3 regions of the Dyadobacter sandarakinus genome follow, and region 2 is predicted to be linked to each of the others. Evidence: riboswitches for the same ligand, from Rfam matches in the RefSeq annotation. Region 2 holds a riboswitch; each other region holds the start of a gene.
What was found. Region 2 has a riboswitch for thiamine pyrophosphate ahead of HWI92_RS20935 (TonB-dependent receptor). Riboswitches for the same ligand answer to the same signal wherever they lie in the genome.

Region 1 (5,896 bases), 1.7 Mb from region 2:
TTGTGATCGTTGCCTTATGCCTGCCATTCATGAATAATTTTACGCATAAACAACTCACCACGGAGGCGCTCCTTGATCCCGGCTTTCTGCTAATACTGGCTGTGGTGACCCTGCTCACGGCGCTTGCAGCAGGCAGTTACCCCGCATTTTTCCTGACAGGCTTTCAGCCCATCAGCGTATTCAGGGGAAAGGTGTCGTCGGCATTGAAAAATGGTAAGCTCCGGCAGTTCCTGGTGGTTACGCAGTTTGCCATTGCAGTTGTGCTGATCATCAGTACAACAGTCGTATACAACCAGATGCGCTATGTGCAGAATTACAAGCTGGGCTACTCCAAAGACCAGATCGTGCTGCTTCGTACCGGCTCCAATGATACCCTCGGCCGGCTGGAAAGTTTCAGGCAGGAGCTGAAAGCCAACAGCAACATACGGGAAGCCGGGCGCTCGTCGCGCATTCCCTCGGGGCGCCTGCTTGATTCCTGGGAGGCTTATGTTACCAAGGGCGACACCTTTGCAATGTCGGATGTCAATGTAAAATCCCTTTCGGTAGACGAGGACTTTATTCCTGCCTACCAGATCAGCATGGCCGCCGGGAGAAATTTTTCACGCAACTATCCTTCCGATCGCACCAATGCATTTATCCTGAATGAGACCGCCGCAAGAATGCTTGGCTGGAAGAATCCCGCCGAAGCTGTGGGTGGGCGTTTTGGCTATGGACAGGTACGGGGCGAAATCATTGGGGTGACCAAAGATTATCATTTCGAATCGCTGCACCAGAAGGTGGCGCCGCTGGTTTTGTTCCGGCAGGATGATCGCCTAGGCTGGATGTCGGTGCATATTTCGGGTAAAAACATTGGAAATGCACTTGCCCATATCGAGTCGGTGTGGCGTACCAGGTTCCCGGATGTTCCTTTTTCCTATGAGTTCCTGGATCAGCGGTTCGGCAATTTGTATGCAAGTGAGCAGAGCCAGCAAACCCTTTTCACCATTTTCTCCGGTATCGCCATCTTTATCTCATGCCTCGGCCTGCTTGGACTGTCTATTTTCATGGCTGAAATACGTACGAAGGAAATCGGGGTGCGCAAAGTATTGGGAGCTTCACTCGGCAGCCTGATCATGATGCTTTCGGGTGATTTTCTTAAACCGGTTATCATCGCGATCCTCATTGCCTCCCCCATCGCGTTTTACGCCATGAGCAAGTGGTTGCAGGATTTTGCCTACCATACCGAAATCAAGTGGTGGTTTTTCGTTTCCGCAGCTGCCATCTCCATCCTGATCGCATTGCTGACCATTAGCTTCCAGAGTATTAAGGCAGCATTGAGGAACCCCGTCAGGGCATTGCGGAGCGAGTGAGGGGGAACTTCGGCGGTCAGCTATCGGCTTTCGGCCGTCGAAAGCCTCCTCAGCATGGCCAGGTCCGAAGGTGATAAGCATCGTCCCAGAAGATGTATTCCAGCCGGGAAGCGGTCAGGTATGCTTCGCGCATTTTTGTGCAGGTACCTGCACTTGCCTGCTCAGCCAGGCGGTCGCAGATATCAAGTGCTTTCCGGACCGAATGTCCGAATTCCTCACCGCCATAGGCATCAATCCAGCTTTGGTAAGGATTACCGGAAGATTGACTGGCATACATGTCATCACCTACTTTCTTGTAAATCCAGAAACAAGGCAGCAACGCAGCCACAGCAACTTCGAAAGATTCGAATGCACTGACACTGAGCAGGTAGCTGGTATAGGCAAAGCATCCGGGACCTTTGGTGCCGGCATTGTCAATCTCATAGTTTTTAAAATAGCTCAGATGCAGAGCACGCTCTACCAGGATTGCATTTTGTGCAAACTGAAAAAAATCCAGCGCATCATGGCTGTTTCCGGCCCTGGACCCTGCTGCGGCCAGCGCCCGCGCGAAGTCGGCCAGGTAAAGGGAATCCTGCGCAATGTAGAATTTAAACTTTTCTACGGGCAAAGTTCCGGTTTTCAGCTCCTGATTAAACGGATGCTGGCTGATCTGCCTGTAAATGGGAAGTGCTTCTTCCCAGAGATATGTTGTGAAGCTCATGAAATAACCTGCATTGGCAAAGGTGAAAAAGAATGATTTAAAGGACCGGGACCGTGGCCGGTAATAACATCCCTGCCGTGGCCGATCGCTCCCGCAACATACTGATGTGCTAGTACCACGGCGTCAGTAAGGGAATGCCCGAGGGCCACATACGTGGCGATGGCAGAAGATAGTGTGCAGCCTGTTCCGTGTACATTCGGGCTGCGGATATAGTCGCTTTCCAGTACCAGGCTGCCGGTATTTTGGAGGGCCAGTACATCCCGGATCACCGGTCCTGCAAGGTGCCCGCCTTTGAGTAGCACTGCCTTGCAGCCTTTTTCAAGCAGGATACCGGCCGCATGCTGCATGCTTTTCAAATCGGTTATTTTTTCAGAAACCAGGATTTCTGCCTCGTCAATATTGGGCGTAATGAGGTCGGCGCGGGTAAGCAGCTCCTGCCACAATGCATCCACTGCATCCTCCCGGATCAGCCTGCTGCCGCTTGTAGACACCATGACGGGATCGAAAACAACAAAGCGAGGCTGGTAATCTGCCAGTGCACCCGCGATTACCTGCGCTGTTTCGGCCGTATTGACCATCCCGATTTTGACTGCGTCAATGGTAAAATCTTCAAATACAGCTTCCAGCTGCTGACGTAAAAATTCGGGTGGCACCGCATGAATGGCGCGGACGCCGGTAGTGTTCTGGGCAGTGAGCGCCGTGATGGCTGACGTACCATAAGCTCCCAGTGCAGCCACGGTTTTGAGGTCAGCCTGAATGCCCGCTCCCCCGCCGCTGTCAGAGCCGGCTATGGTAAGTACAGTAGGATATCGTTTAATCATGGTGGAAATGGGAATAAGGTCCTTTTATCAGAGCCTGTTTTTTTTACCTGAAATAACAGCCTTCCGAAGCTGCTCCGCGGCATACCCGGGGAAAGCCGCGCTGCAAATGGCCGATACCACCGCTATGCCGCTTGCACCATGTTGTATAGCCTGCGTCACGTTTTCGGTGTTAATGCCTCCGATGACCACCAGCGGGTGACGGCTCACTTTCGCTGCCTGCTGCAACCCGGCCATGCCCCAGGCGGTCCCGGTATCCGGTTTAGTAGGTGTATCAAAAAGAGGGCTGATGGCCAGGTAGCTGATTTCCCAATCATTTGCCTCCTCAACATTTGCCATATTCTCCGCAGAAATACCCACGATGCTTTGGCCCGGAAGTACCTGGCGGAGCTGGTGATAATGCATGTCGCTTTGCCCGACGTGAACACCATCGGCGCCGGCTGCCAGCGCAACGTCCACACGGTCGTTAATGATGAGCGGAACATTGTATGGAGCCAGCAGCTCTTTCATTTTGGAGGCTTTATCAATAAAATCCCGGGTGTCCAGGTTTTTTTCTCGAAGCTGTACCAGGGATACGCCTCCTTTTACAGCCTCTTCCACAATCCAAAACAGATCACGACCAAGGCAGGCGGCCTCGTCGGTGACAAGGTACAGATCCAGAGGAAGTGTGCTAGCGGACATCAGCAGAACGATCCGGTGAAACGCTGATACGGGTAAGTTCAGCAAGGTGGTCCGGCGATACGGCCAGTGCATCCAGGAATGCAACCTGGAAAGACCCCGGGAGCTGGGCATGACGATAGGCGAGCTCGCCGCATACGCCCATGGTCGCTGCCGCAGATACGGCTGCCGCCAGCGGGTCGCTACATACCGCAGCATAGGCGCCGGCAATTGCCGAAGCTGAGCACCCCATTCCGGTAATACGTGTCATCAGCGGCACACCATTTGAGATGTAATACACCTTTCCATTCCCAACAATCAGGTCGGTAACCCCGCTCACACTGACAACCGATCCGAAGCGGCGGTTCAATGCCAGCGCGGCATCCAGGCTCTGGTCGGAGGAGGCGGTACTGTCCACTCCTTTGGTAGTGATGTTTGCACCGGCCAGTGCCATGATCTCAGAGGCATTGCCCCGGATAATGGCGGGCGGGGCGGTTTCCAGGAGCTGTGTCAGTACCTGATTGCGGTACGAAGTGGCACCCGCTCCTACCGGATCCAGGACAATGGGCTTGCCGAGGGCAGCCGCACGGCTCATGGCCAGCTTCATGCCTTCTGCCCAGGATGCAGACAGTGTACCAATGTTGACCACGAGCGCGCCGGCAATGCTCACCATTTCCTCCACTTCTTCCACCGCATGCGCCATCACCGGCGATGCACCCAGCGCCAGCAATGCATTTGCAGTGAAGTTCATAACCACATAATTTGTGATATTATGCACGAGAGGCACATTTTCACGGAGCAGCACGAGATTTTCCCTGATATTGATTTCCATTTTTCTGATGTTTTGCAAAAAGAAAAAGAACGGAACCCGAGACAGGCAGGTTGTGCGGTGATTTCCGCATAAAGAAATTACAGGCACCCAAGTACCTCTGATTGCTTTTTCCTACGACAGTGCCAGCTGTTTCAGGTTCGAAGGGTATGAATCTCAGTCCTTTTGGACACCCCTAAAGCCATTCTTAGCTGCGAATGTAGTAGTTTTGGTTGTTTATGAAAAACACTTGCATCAACCGGTACTTATTTTCTTTTTTAAATTTTTGAAATGATCAAAGCTGCAATATTTGATATGGATGGGTTGCTGATTGATTCAGAACATTTCTGGACAGAGGCTGCCCGCGAAGTGATGCGCAAGGTAAACTTTGAGCTTACCGATGCATTGAAACTCCAAACCACAGGACTCTCGGTTAAACTATTTCTTGACTTCTGCCACCAGCTGCAACCCTGGAATACACCCACTTTCGAGGAACTGGAAGCAGAAATCCTGACCATTGCGCACCGCAAAATTCTTGAAAATGCCGAACCCATGCCGGGTGCCATTGCGCTGATCAAAGACCTGAAAGCCACGGGACTTAAACTGGGCGTAGCGTCGGCATCGCATATGGAACTGATCGAGGACGTGCTGGAAAGACTAGACATTCTTCAGTACTTCGATGTATGGCACTCGGGCGAGCTGGAAGAGTTTACCAAGCCGCATCCGGCCGTATACCTCACCACTGCTGCCAAGCTGGGCGTACTACCCGCTGAATGCATTGCGTTTGAAGATTCGCATGCCGGGCTGCGGTCGGCACATGCGGCAGGCATGATCACGATCTCGGTTCCGGCCAGGGAAGTTTTTGAAGATGCCAAGTTCAATATGGCGCATTATAAAATAAGGTCACTGGAAAAATTCGTATTAAGCGAAATGTCCGGAGTACCGCAAAATGTCCTGGAATCCTAACCTGCCTTCGTCCACCTACACTATCCCATGATCGGATTACGGCATTTCAGTATCATGATTATGATCAGGATCACCCTGATCGTACTTAGTGTGATCGGACTTGCGTGGCTGGCTTCGGTCCATACCAATAGTACGCTGGTGTATGTCATCGGGACGATTTTCATTTTTGCCCAGGCTTCGCTTCTGTACCAGTATGTGACCAATGTAAACCGGAAACTGACGTACTTCCTGGAATCTGTCCGCTACTCGGATTTTACGATCAATTTCCGGGCAGACAACAAGATGGGGCGGACGTTCAAGGAACTGAACCAGCAGTTTAACGAAGTACTGCATGCTTTCAGACAGGCGCGGGCCGAAAAAGAGGCCAATCTGCAATACCTGAATACCATTGTGCAACATATCGGTACGGGCCTGATCACATTTGACAGTACCGGGCAGGTTAACCTGATCAACAATGCGGCATTGCGGATGCTGGGCATTTACCGGCTGCACCACCTCAACGAGCTCCGCGACCGCCACCCGCGGCTGTACGAGCTGCTCTCAACCCTCGACAGCGGCGTGCGGGAGCTTTACCGTACCCCATCCGACCAGCCACTGG
Region 2 (5,896 bases):
AGCGATCTGCGCTTTCAGGTATGCAATGGTACTGTCGGTAATCTGCTGCAGCAGGGAATGTGAGAATTCCGGATCAGCATACAAATGCTTCTTGGCAACTGAGAAGGTCTTGGAACCCTTTCCTTCCGTCATGTAGCAGAAGATGGTGAAAGGAGCACCCGCAAAACCAATCAGAGGCACACGGCCGGCAAGTGCCTGCTTGGTGATTTTAATGGCATCAAGTACATATTTCAGGTCTGTTTCAGGTTCTGCAACATGAAGTTTCTGCAGGTCGGCCGAAGTATGCACGGTAGCAGGGAAAACAGGTCCGCGCTGCTCCACCATCTCATAGGGCAGTCCCATCGCCTCCGGTACGACAAGAATATCTGAAAAGATGATCGCTGCATCGACACCCAGCAGGTCTACCGGCTGGATAGTCACTTCGGCAGCCAGCTCAGGGGTAGTAGCGAGTGCGATAAAGCTTCCGGCTTTCTCGCGCACTGCGCGGTACTCCGCCAGAATCCGTCCTGCCTGCCGCATCATCCAAACCGGTGTGCGTTCTGTATTTTCCCCCCGTGCCGCACGGAGTAAAAGGTCATTTTTCAAATCCATGCGGCAAAGGTAACAGGAAGATAAACTCAAAACCTAAAATTCACCCCAACCAGAAAGTTGGTGCCTGCCTGCGGAAAGTAGAAGTTTTCCTGTGTCAGGGCACCGCCGGCCAGGTAGCCGTAGGTATATCCGTTGGATTCATATTGCTCGTTAAAAATATTATTAACCAGCAGATTAAAGCCAATTTCATTTGCCCAGGCCGGTTTGATCGTCCACGAAAGACGCACATCATTGGTTACGTAAGCATCCAGTTTCCGCGTTTCGGTTGTGGTATTGTCCAGGTATTGTTTACTGACATACTTGGTCAGCAAAGCAATTTCCAGGTTTTTCCGGAGGGAATAAATGAGCTGGCTGCCCGCAATCGCATTGGGTGAAAAGGAGATATCGGATTTGCCGTGACTGATTGTGTTATAGCCGCCTGTGTCATAGTTGACGACATACTCCGTAAAGTTGTCGATTTTATTGCTGCTGAAAGTCGCATTGACATTCCATTTCAGATAAGTGCCCAGCGCTACGGCTCCTTCAAGTTCAATGCCGGTCCGGTAACTTTTCGGGACATTCACCCGGATGGAGTTGCCGACATCATTGATCTGGCCGGTGAGTACAAGCTGGTTTTTGTAGCGCATCAGGTAGTAATTCGCAGAAAAAGCCCATTTTCCCTGCTGCGTCCGGAAGCCGGCCTCCACGTTCTGCAGATTTTCCTTTTTGGGAAAAAGTAATGCTGTGGCTGCTGTAAAGTCATCCCGGTTCGGCTCCCGGTTGCCGACGCTGTACGATGCATAGACCGAGCTCTGATCGGCCAGCTGGTAATTAATCCCGGCTTTCGGATTGACAAAATTATACGACTGATCCACCGCCAGCTGTATCTGAACATTATCCGTACCGTGAATGGCGTGACTTACTGTCCTGAATTGCAGGTCTGCAAATGCATTCAGCTTATCTGTAAACTGGTAGTACAGCTTTCCATAAATGTTAAAGTCCTTTTTGATCCCCTGACTGTAATAGTACCGGTGCTCATTTTCGGTGTTCCCGGCATTGCGTGCCCAGGTAATCTGTCCGTAATGATCGCCGTCGTACTTGTTCCAGCCACCGCCAATGCTTGCCGTCAGCTTTTTAAAACTATTATAATCAAATGAAAAGGTAGTTCCATAAAAGTAGTTGTCGAGCCAGCGCCTGCGGACCAGATCGGTACTGGTGAGCGTATCAGTGCCGGTGATTACATCGGGCAGGTTGTAGTTTGCATAGGCGTCGTCCTTGCGGTATTGTTCATAGTAACCCAGTCCCCGGACCAGAAATCCGTTGAGGTTAAAAGTCCATTGCTGACTAAGGTTATGAGACGACACGAGCTGGTAATGATCCTGCCTGTAATTATCGACCTCGTTTTTGTAGGTGTATGAATTATAGGTCCTGTTTCCCGAATTAAGCAGGTTCCGGGCATCTTCTTCATCCAGTCCGTTCCGGTCAATGTAGCTCAGGATACCCTCCCTGTCACCCCGGAGCTTAGCCTCGGGCACCCCATTCCACGACTGGTAGGTGCGCTCTTTTCCTGAAAACACATTGACACGCACAAAGCTTTTTTTACCAAAATAACCGCCCGACAAATAGTAGGAATGCAGCTCCGACGAAGCCCGGTCCACGAAGCCGTCAGACGAAACGCGCGATAGCCTGGCATCGAAGGTAAACTTGTCCCGGATCAATCCTGAGCCTACTTTCAGCGTATTTTTGAATGTGTTAAAAGAGCCGTATGCGTTGTTGAGCTCGGCATATGCTTCCTTGCGCAATGCATTGGTATTGATGTTGACCGTTGCTCCGAACGATCCTGCACCATTGGTGGAGGTACCTACCCCGCGCTGAATCTGAATGCTGCTCACGGAAGATGCAAAGTCCGGCATGTTGACCCAGAAAACACCCTGGCTTTCGGCATCATTATACGGGATTCCATTGACGGTAACGTTAATGCGCGTTGCATCCGAGCCCCGGATGCGGATGCCCGAGTAACCCACGCCCGCCCCGGCATCGCTGGTACTGACGAGTGAAGGTGTAAAGTTGAGCAATACCGGCAAATCCTGACCAAGGTTCTGCTTGTCGATTGCGGCGGCGCTTACATTGGTATAAGCCATCGCACTTTTGTCCGTGACGCGCGTCGCATTAATGACTACTTCGTCGGCCTGATAAGTACTGCGTACCAGTTTTACATCCAGAAAATCATTTTCGGAAAGGGTGACAGCCGCAGTCTGAAAGCCGACGTAAGAAACCTCCACCGCATGGATCGCGTCAGGAATATTCCTTAATGTAAAATTCCCCTGCTGATCGGATTGTGTGCCGCGGATATCGCCGGCTTTGATGGTGGCGCCAGGCAGCGGCTTGCCGTCTTCCGCATCGGTAATGCGGCCTTTCAGCATGCGCTGGGCGAAAGTGGACAAGGAAAGAATGCTGAAAATGAATGTCAGCAGATAGGTAGTAACGGTTCGCATTGCGATAAAGTTGTTACAACAGGCAGGGGCCACCTATCTTGGATACAAAAAATAAAAACAAGAAACAGCCTGAAAACCGGCTTCTCTCCCTACGCCGGCATTACCCGGATCAGGTTTATGGGTATGATCTCAGCCCGTCAGGTAGGGCACCCCTTTGAGATTATGGGGCAAAGCTAGTTCTTTTCGCTATTTTTACATAAACACGAAGTGAAAATCCTGTATAACCTGACTATCTCATGACAACCTTCTCCGACACGCTCACCAGCGCAGCTGCACAGGCGATCGACCTCGAATACCGCTACGGTGCACATAATTACAAACCGATGCCCGTAGTGCTGGAACGCGGTGCGGGTGTGTATGTCTGGGATGTGGAGGGCAAGCAATATCTGGATTTTCTTTCGGCATACAGTGCGGTGAGCCAGGGGCATTGTCATCCGCATATCGTCAATGCCATGATCAGCCAGGCGCAAAAGCTCACCCTCACTTCCCGTGCATTTTACAATGACCGGCTGGGTGAATGTGAAAAAATGCTGTGCGAATATTTCGGCTACGATAAGGTACTTATGATGAATTCGGGCGTGGAAGGCGGTGAGACCGCATTGAAGCTGACCCGCAAATGGGCATACAAAGTCAAAGGCATTGCGCCGGGTAAAGCCAAAACCGTGTACGCCGCAGGTAATTTCTGGGGCCGGACGCTGGCAGCCATTTCTTCTTCCACGGATCCGTCCAGTACCGATGATTACGGTCCGTTTCTGCCGGGCTACGAAATCATTCCCTACGACAACCTGGATGCATTGGAAAATCTGCTCAAAAATGATCCTGATATTGCCGGCTTCATGGTGGAACCTATCCAGGGCGAGGCCGGGGTGGTAGTACCGAGGGCGGGCTACCTGAGGGGCGTGCGCGAACTTTGCAGCCAATACAATGTGCTTTTTATAGCCGATGAGGTCCAGACCGGCATTGGCCGCACGGGCATGCGGCTGGCATGTGACTGGGAAGGTGTGAAACCTGATATCCTGGTTTTGGGAAAAGCCCTCTCGGGCGGTACGATGCCTGTGTCTGCTGCATTCGCGGACAACGAAGTTATGCTCACAATCGCGCCCGGAGAGCACGGCTCTACCTATGGCGGCAACCCCCTGGCCTGTGCCGTGACCATTGCCGCACTGGAAGTAGTACAGCGTGAAAACCTGGCTGGAAATGCAGAGGCGATGGGAGCGTTGTTCAGGCAGAGGATTTCTGATCTTCAAAAACAATGTTCTCTGATAGAGGTCGTTAGAGGAAAAGGCCTGTTGAATGCTATCGTTATCAATGATACCGAGGAAAGTACCACAGCAATGGATCTTTGTTACAAAATGATGGAAAAAGGGTTGCTCTGCAAGCCTACCCACGGCAACAAGATCCGCTTTGCACCTCCTCTGGTTATCAATGAACAGCAGATGAACCAGGCCTGTGATATTATTGAGGAAGTGTTTCTGGAAACAAACGCAAGTCGATGAGAAATAAAATTTTACTTCCATTTTTCCTGCTTGCATTGCTTTGTGCAGCCTGCAAGGAAAAGAACGTAGAGCCGGCCACAAGCACGGAGACCAACCAGTGGATTTATGACCAGATGAAGTACTGGTATTACTGGAACGACCATATCACAGCCAATCCGGACCTGACGCAATCGCCCGAAGACTTTTTTGAATCGCTGCTGTATCGCTACGATGCCGGTACGCGGCCCGATGGCGACCGGTTTTCGTGGATCCAGGAGAGCGCCGACGAGCTAAAAGCCTCACTCAGCGGTGAAACCAAAACAACCGGAATGCAATACAAGCTGTTTTACTATCCCAGCGGCTCCACCAATGTGATTGGGGTGGTATTGTATGTTGCTCCCGGCTCGTCTGCATCTGACGCGGGATTCCGGCGGGGTGATATTTTCAGCAGTGTGGGCGGTACAAAGCTGACAGGCGACAATTACCGCCAGCTGCTCAATGCAGGCGGCGCACTTTCCTACACGATCTCCAAATTCGATGTGGACGACGTGCTGAAAGAGACAACGGTAAAAAGGAAGGTTGCACCGGTTGTTTTGCAGGAAAACCCTGTCTTTTTTGATACTACCTATACCTACGACGCTCACAAAATTGGGTACGTGGTATATCACCAGTTTATTCCGTCACCCAATGGATCATCCGGCAAGGAGTATGACCAGAAGCTGGATGATATTTTTGCAAAATTCAAGGCAGCCCAGGTAAATGCACTGGTATTGGACCTGCGCTATAATCCCGGCGGCTACGTAAGTTCGGCTATAAACCTGGCCAGCCTCATCACAAAAGGGACTACCAATGATGTTTTTTATTACAAAGAGTACAACCCGCAGGTGACTGAGACCAATCGTAAAAAATACGGTGACTCCTACTTTTACGACAAGTTTGTTTCCAAAAGTCAGAACATCAGCAGCAGCCTTCAAAAGCTGATTGTACTCACTTCATCCCGCACAGCCTCGGCCAGCGAGCTGCTGATCAACGGACTGAAGCCCTTTATGGATGTGACAATTATAGGTGAAAAAACGGTTGGCAAAAACGTCGGGTCGGTGACCATTACCGATTCTGACGGCAAGATAAAGTGGGGTATGCAGCCGATCGTATCCAAGTCGCTGAACAGCCTGAAGCAATCAGACTATGCGACGGGCTTTGTTCCCAATACCACGATAGGCGAAGGTATTATCCTTTATCCATACGGCAGCCCCAAAGACCCGCTGCTTGGCGAAGCACTTTTCGAGATTACGGGTACGCATGTGACCCGCATGGCGCATCACACACGGATTTTGTCTGAAAAGGGCGAAGAAATTG
Region 3 (5,896 bases), 2.9 Mb from region 2:
ATTTCCTGAAATTTCGAGGCTGATGGGTTGATCCACTAACAGTGACCTATCTGCTACATTTTCCAGGCGAAACCGGGTGGTGGCTTCCCGGGCATGTAATGTTACCTGCAGGATCGCCCGCTCGTAGCCGGGAGCGGATGCCGTGACCAGGGTTTCCGAGGTTGCATTCCAGACAATGCCAGATGCTGAAAGCCCGAATTGCAGAGGGCCCGTACCAGGATCAGGGACCACCAGCCAGTTGGATCCTTCACGTACGCCCAGGCTGACGACCGGTGCACCGGCATTGCCCGTAAGGGTTACTGTTTGTGGCGGAGGCAGCGGATTGTTGCGCGTAGCTTCAAAAGTCAGGGTTTGATTAGAAAACATCAGTTTTCTGTCTGATCCCTCCGGCGTTAATTTGACAAGCCAAAAATCCTGGGCACCGTTATTGTCCTGGGTTTTGTCTCCTGAGGCTATCCCCGTATCTGTATCGCCTGCAACAAGATAGCCTCCATCGGGTGTTTGTAACACGCAGCTCAGATAGTCACTAACGGAGGTTCCCAAGGTTTTGTCCCATATTTTTGTGCCGTCAGAAGTAACTTTTACCACCCAGTAGTCACTAAGACCTTTTTTGGGCTGTGTTTTATCCACGCCGGCTCCGGACTCTGAATAACCTGCCAGAATATATCCTCCGTCGGCCGCCTGCGTTACTGATTTCAGGTATTCTGCTTCATAGCCGCCGATCGTTTTGTCCCACTGAAATGTTCCGTCTGATGTAACCTTCACAATCCAGTAATCGTAGCTGCCCCTCCTGCTATTTTCGGATTTTTCTCCTGATTTCAGGGAAGAGGAAGTACCTCCCAGCAGGTAACCGCCGTCGGCTGTTACCGTTACTGCAGTACATTCGTCTATGTTACTGCCACCATAGGCTTTGTCCCATTGTTTGGTGCCGTCTGATGAAAGTTTAACAAGCCAGTAATCCGCATTTCCCCTCCTTTCCGCAGACTTGCTCGTGCTGACGGGCGAGCTGGACGTACCAGCCAGGATATATCCTCCATCCGCAGTTTGCTTCACAGAGGCAACCCGTTCCTGCAAAGATCCACCGATAGCTTTGTCCCACTCTTTGGTACCGTCAGCTGTAATTTTGACCACCCAGAAATCCGTCAGGCCTTTGGATCGTTGCGACTTGTCGCCGCTGTTGCTGGAATTGGAATTCCCTGCCAGTATATACCCGCCATCACTGGTTTGCGCCATGGATTTCAAATCGTCAGTTACCGTCCCTCCAATGGTTTTATCCCACTGTTTGGTGCCGTCCGCAGCTAGTTTTACAATCCAGTAGTCTTTCCTTTTGTTGCCATCTGACGCCTGATCGTTCCAGGCATCCTGGGATTTCTCTCCGCTTACATTAGACCACGACGTACCCCCTGCGAGGTAGCCTCCATCCGAAGTGGTGATGATCGTGGTTAACTGATCCTGACTATCTCCCCCAAGCGTTCTGTCCCATTGCTTGCTACCGTCTGCGCCGATTTTCACGATCCAGTAATCACCGAAAGTGTAGGGAGTCTGGGCGGCAGGTCCACGGTTTGGCTGACTTTTTTCACCCGAAATGCCCGAATTGGAGTTGCCAGCCAGTATATACCCGCCATCCGGAGTGGCAATCATGGTAGCCAGACGCTCAGCCATATTACCTCCGTACTTCTTATCCCATTCAATACCGGGCTGCGCAAAGAGCAGGGTGGCGGGGCTCAGGAATAACAGGATGCAAACAAGTGCAAGTCTTTGAATGGATTGTAAAGGGTGGTGGATAAAGGTTGTTCTCATTTCTATGATCATTTTTTACCATTAGACGGAACAACATCCTACATACTGGCCACGTGGGAGATATTTACAATAAAAAGGCGTCATCTTCCGATACGAGCACCTGTATGTCTTTCCTTATAAAGTTGTTACGGGTTAATTTCCAGGTACCTACCAGACTCTTTATGATGCATCTGACATGCGAGAGAAATCACTTTAAGCTTTTCAAATTGTAAATGGATCTATTGAACAATGGTTTGGGATTTGATTTTCATCAATAAGTTCGGCTTCCCGACGCGCTCCCCCCGGCTTTTTTTGAAAATCCGCTTTTTCATCTAGCTTTGCCACAACTTTAGGGGTGTCCCGATGTGCGGACTGAGATCATACCCTTTGAACCTGATGCAGCTAGTACTGCCGAAGGGAAAAGCAGGAGTTACCGTGTTCCGTAGCTTCCTTCCATCTTTTCTTCATAGGTCCATTCCTAAGGTTTTTCATTTAAAACTGTATATGGAATGGAAATCAAACTAAACGGTCAGGCAACTCAAATCGACGCTACGTGTTCCGTGGGTCAACTCATTTCCGAATTCTATGAGAGTTCCGGCAAGGGCATTGCAGTTGCCGTCAATCAATTCGTCGTCCCAAAATCCGACTGGCCCCATCGCAGGCTTTCCCCTAACGATCACATCACCATCATCACCGCCACCCAAGGCGGCTAGATCGAAATCGGAAGCAAAATCATTTGTAAAATGGACTTAATCGTGATCACACATCCGGAAATGCTGCCGGATGAAGCAGATATCATCAACCGCCTCTTCGCACTGGGGCTACCGCGCCTGCATGTGCGAAAACCGGAAGTATCCGAAGCGGATATGAAGGCATTGATCCAAAGTATAGCGAAGACGTACCGGGGCCGCATGGTACTGCATCAGCATCACCAGCTTGCGGCGGTATTCGACATCGGTGGCATTCATTTCACGGAACATAACAGACTGATGCAGACAGCTGATGATCTGAACGAATGGAAAAAACATGGGTTTACATTAAGCACGTCCATCCACGATCCGGATGCGCTTCAAAGTCTTTCCCACAGCTTTGACTATGTATTTCTGGGACCTGTGTTTGACAGTATTTCAAAACCTGGTTACAAGTCCCGAATTCCGGATGAGTTTTATTTGAATAAATACAATTACACCGGAAAGGTATTTGCCCTGGGCGGCATTGATGTTCACAACATCCAAACGATCGCCCAGATGGGCATGGATGGTGCCGCGGTACTCGGCAGCATCTGGCAAAAGCCGGAAAATGCGGTGAATCAATTCAGGCTTCTCGCCTCATTGCCTGATTTTTCGGCAATGAAATCGGAAGTGAAAATTGAAAATGACACCTCCAAGAATGCCGACAAACGTAGCGCTGGACATTCCGATCAGCAATTTCATACCCCGGTGATCGGCCGGCTACAGTTTATTTCGCAGGAAACGGAAGAGATGTCGCACCTGGATAGCATCCGGCTGGCCCTGGAAGCGGGTTGCCGGTGGATTCAGCTACGTATAAAGGGTCGTACCGAAGAGGAAATCCTTGCCATGGCCCGGGAAGCCATACAATTGTGCGACCGGTTCGGCGCCCGGCTGATCATCAATGATCATCCCCGCGTCGCCCGCACTGTGCAGGCTTATGGACTGCATCTGGGTCTTACCGACATGCCGATCCCGGAAGCACGGTCACTGGTTAGCAGAAAAATGATCATCGGCGGCACGGCCAATACCTGGGAAGACATTCAGTCACGCATCGCCGAAGGTGCTGATTACATTGGTCTGGGACCATTTCGTTTTACCAGAACCAAACAAAACCTGAGCCCGATCCTGGGCACAGATGGATATGCAAGACTCATGCAGCAAATGACCGAAAATCGCTTTCAAACGCCCATTATCGCTATCGGCGGTGTTACGCCGGAAGATATTGATGTGCTTCGGCAGACTGGCATTTACGGCGTAGCGCTGTCTTCCGCATTGATCGGTGCCGCCGACCCGAAAGCCACCGTTTCACAAATTCAACAAGCCCTATGCTAACCATCGCAGACAAAACTTTTCAATCCCGGCTGTTTACCGGCACGGGCAAATTCAGCTCAGCCCAGGTTATGGAGCAGGCATTGCTGGCCTCCGGCTCCGAACTGGTTACCGTTGCCCTGCGGCGCGTCAATGTACGCGACCGGTCCGACGATATATTAAGCCACCTGGATCACAGCCAATTTCATCTTTTACCCAATACTTCCGGCGTAAGAAATGCAAAAGAGGCCATTTTTGCCGCTCAGCTGGCGCGGGAAGCTTTGGAAACCAACTGGCTGAAACTGGAAATTCACCCGGATCCGAAATATCTGCTCCCGGACCCGATTGAAACCCTCCTTGCAACCGAGGAACTGGCTAAGCTGGGTTTTGTCATCTTACCCTACATCCACGCCGATCCCGTACTCTGCAAAAGGCTTGAAGATGCCGGCGCTTCGGCCGTGATGCCGCTAGGCTCGCCGATCGGGAGTAACAAGGGACTGAAAACCATTGATTTCCTCGAAATCATCATCGGGCAGAGCAAAGTTCCGGTTATCGTGGATGCCGGGATCGGTGCCCCTTCGGACGCTGCAAAGGCGATGGAGATCGGGGCGGATGCCGTGCTCGTGAATACGGCCATTGCCGTGGCAGGCGATCCGGTGGCTATGGCCGGGGCTTTCAAAATGGCAGTACAGGCCGGACGCATGGCTTATGAAGCAAAATTAGGAATAACCGGCGCGGCCAGTGCCAGCAGCCCATTAACCACATTTCTGGATGAGCTTTAAAGAGATTTTTGAAAAATACAGCTGGCAGGAGGTCAGGGAAAGCATTCTTGCAAAAAATACCAGGGATGTGGAAGATGCCCTGCATGCACCCCAACGCAGTTTGGAGGACTTCAAAGCATTGATTTCTCCTTCCGCAGCCCGGTACCTTGAACCGATGGCACAGCTGAGCCGCAGGCTGACGCAGCAGCGTTTTGGCAAAACCATGCACATGTATATTCCGCTGTACCTGTCCAATGAATGCACCAACATTTGTACTTACTGCGGTTTCAGCATGAACAATAAGGTTCGCCGGCGGACACTTACGGAGCGCGAGATCATGCAGGAAGTGGAGGTAATCAAACAAATGGGTTACGAGCACGTGCTCCTGGTGACCGGCGAGGCGAACCAGACGGTGCATGTGGACTACTTTAAAATGGTACTCGAACTGATCCGCCCGCACTTCACACAGATTTCCATGGAGGTACAGCCGCTGGATCAGCAGGAGTACGAAACATTGATCCCGCTGGGCCTGCATTCCGTGCTGGTTTACCAGGAAACGTACCACAAGGATGAATACCGCAGACACCATCCGAAAGGGAAAAAAGCACATTTCCACTACCGGCTCGACACACCCGACCGGCTCGGCAGGGCCGGGATTCACAAAATGGGACTTGGCGTGCTGATCGGATTGGAGGATTGGCGAACGGATAGTTTCTTCACCGCGCTGCATTTAAATTATCTTGAAAAAACCTACTGGCAATCCCGGTACGCACTTTCATTCCCCCGATTACGCCCTTTTTCCGGTGGTATTGAGCCGAAGGTCAACATGTCGGACCGGGAGCTTGTACAGCTGATCTGTGCTTACCGGATTTTCAATGCGGAGGTGGAACTGTCTTTATCGACCCGCGAATCTGAAAAGTTCAGAAACCATTGCATCCAGCTTGGGGTAACCTCCATGAGCGCCGGTTCCAAAACCAACCCCGGCGGCTACATCGTAGCACCCGAATCCCTGGAACAATTCGAAATCTCCGACGAAAGAAGCCCCCAAGCCATGGCCCAAATGATCAGAGGGGGCGGATATGAGGTAGTTTGGAAGGATTGGGATGAAGGTTTGATGATTTAGCCCCGCGCTGGCAGGAGCTGGTGATTTTGAAGGGTTGCGCAATGTCTTTTTACGCAAACATTGCTGTGGTTCAATAAGAATAATGATCTTAAAAAGTTAGCTAACTCGTTCGGGGAAGCTGAATATGAAAACTAGGAATTAATATATACAACTGAAATTTTAGAAGTTTATAAATACAAGCATTTTCAACTTTT

Region 1: linked by a shared signal. The riboswitch ahead of thiM (hydroxyethylthiazole kinase) and the one ahead of HWI92_RS20935 (TonB-dependent receptor) in region 2 are both predicted to bind thiamine pyrophosphate.
Region 3: linked by a shared signal. The riboswitch ahead of thiS (sulfur carrier protein ThiS) and the one ahead of HWI92_RS20935 (TonB-dependent receptor) in region 2 are both predicted to bind thiamine pyrophosphate.

The regions. Positions count from the first base shown of each region.
Region 1 is NZ_CP056775.1:3,409,761-3,415,656, forward strand. Features, by position in the region: gene HWI92_RS13725 (ABC transporter permease) at 1-1,349, shown strand, start outside; gene tenA (thiaminase II) at 1,399-2,049, opposite strand; gene thiD (bifunctional hydroxymethylpyrimidine kinase/phosphomethylpyrimidine kinase) at 2,046-2,870, opposite strand; gene thiE (thiamine phosphate synthase) at 2,898-3,548, opposite strand; gene thiM (hydroxyethylthiazole kinase) at 3,538-4,356, opposite strand; TPP riboswitch at 4,448-4,540, opposite strand; gene hxpB (hexitol phosphatase HxpB) at 4,624-5,298, shown strand; gene HWI92_RS13755 (sensor histidine kinase) at 5,353-5,896, shown strand, end outside.
Region 2 is NZ_CP056775.1:5,075,124-5,081,019, forward strand. Features, by position in the region: gene hemE (uroporphyrinogen decarboxylase) at 1-591, opposite strand, end outside; gene HWI92_RS20935 (TonB-dependent receptor) at 618-3,065, opposite strand; TPP riboswitch at 3,135-3,229, opposite strand; gene rocD (ornithine--oxo-acid transaminase) at 3,302-4,561, shown strand; gene HWI92_RS20945 (S41 family peptidase) at 4,558-5,896, shown strand, end outside.
Region 3 is NZ_CP056775.1:1,923,857-1,929,752, forward strand. Features, by position in the region: gene HWI92_RS07585 (CBM96 family carbohydrate-binding protein) at 1-1,800, opposite strand, end outside; TPP riboswitch at 2,121-2,216, shown strand; gene thiS (sulfur carrier protein ThiS) at 2,289-2,492, shown strand; gene HWI92_RS07595 (thiamine phosphate synthase) at 2,523-3,842, shown strand; gene HWI92_RS07600 (thiazole synthase) at 3,836-4,600, shown strand; gene thiH (2-iminoacetate synthase ThiH) at 4,590-5,702, shown strand.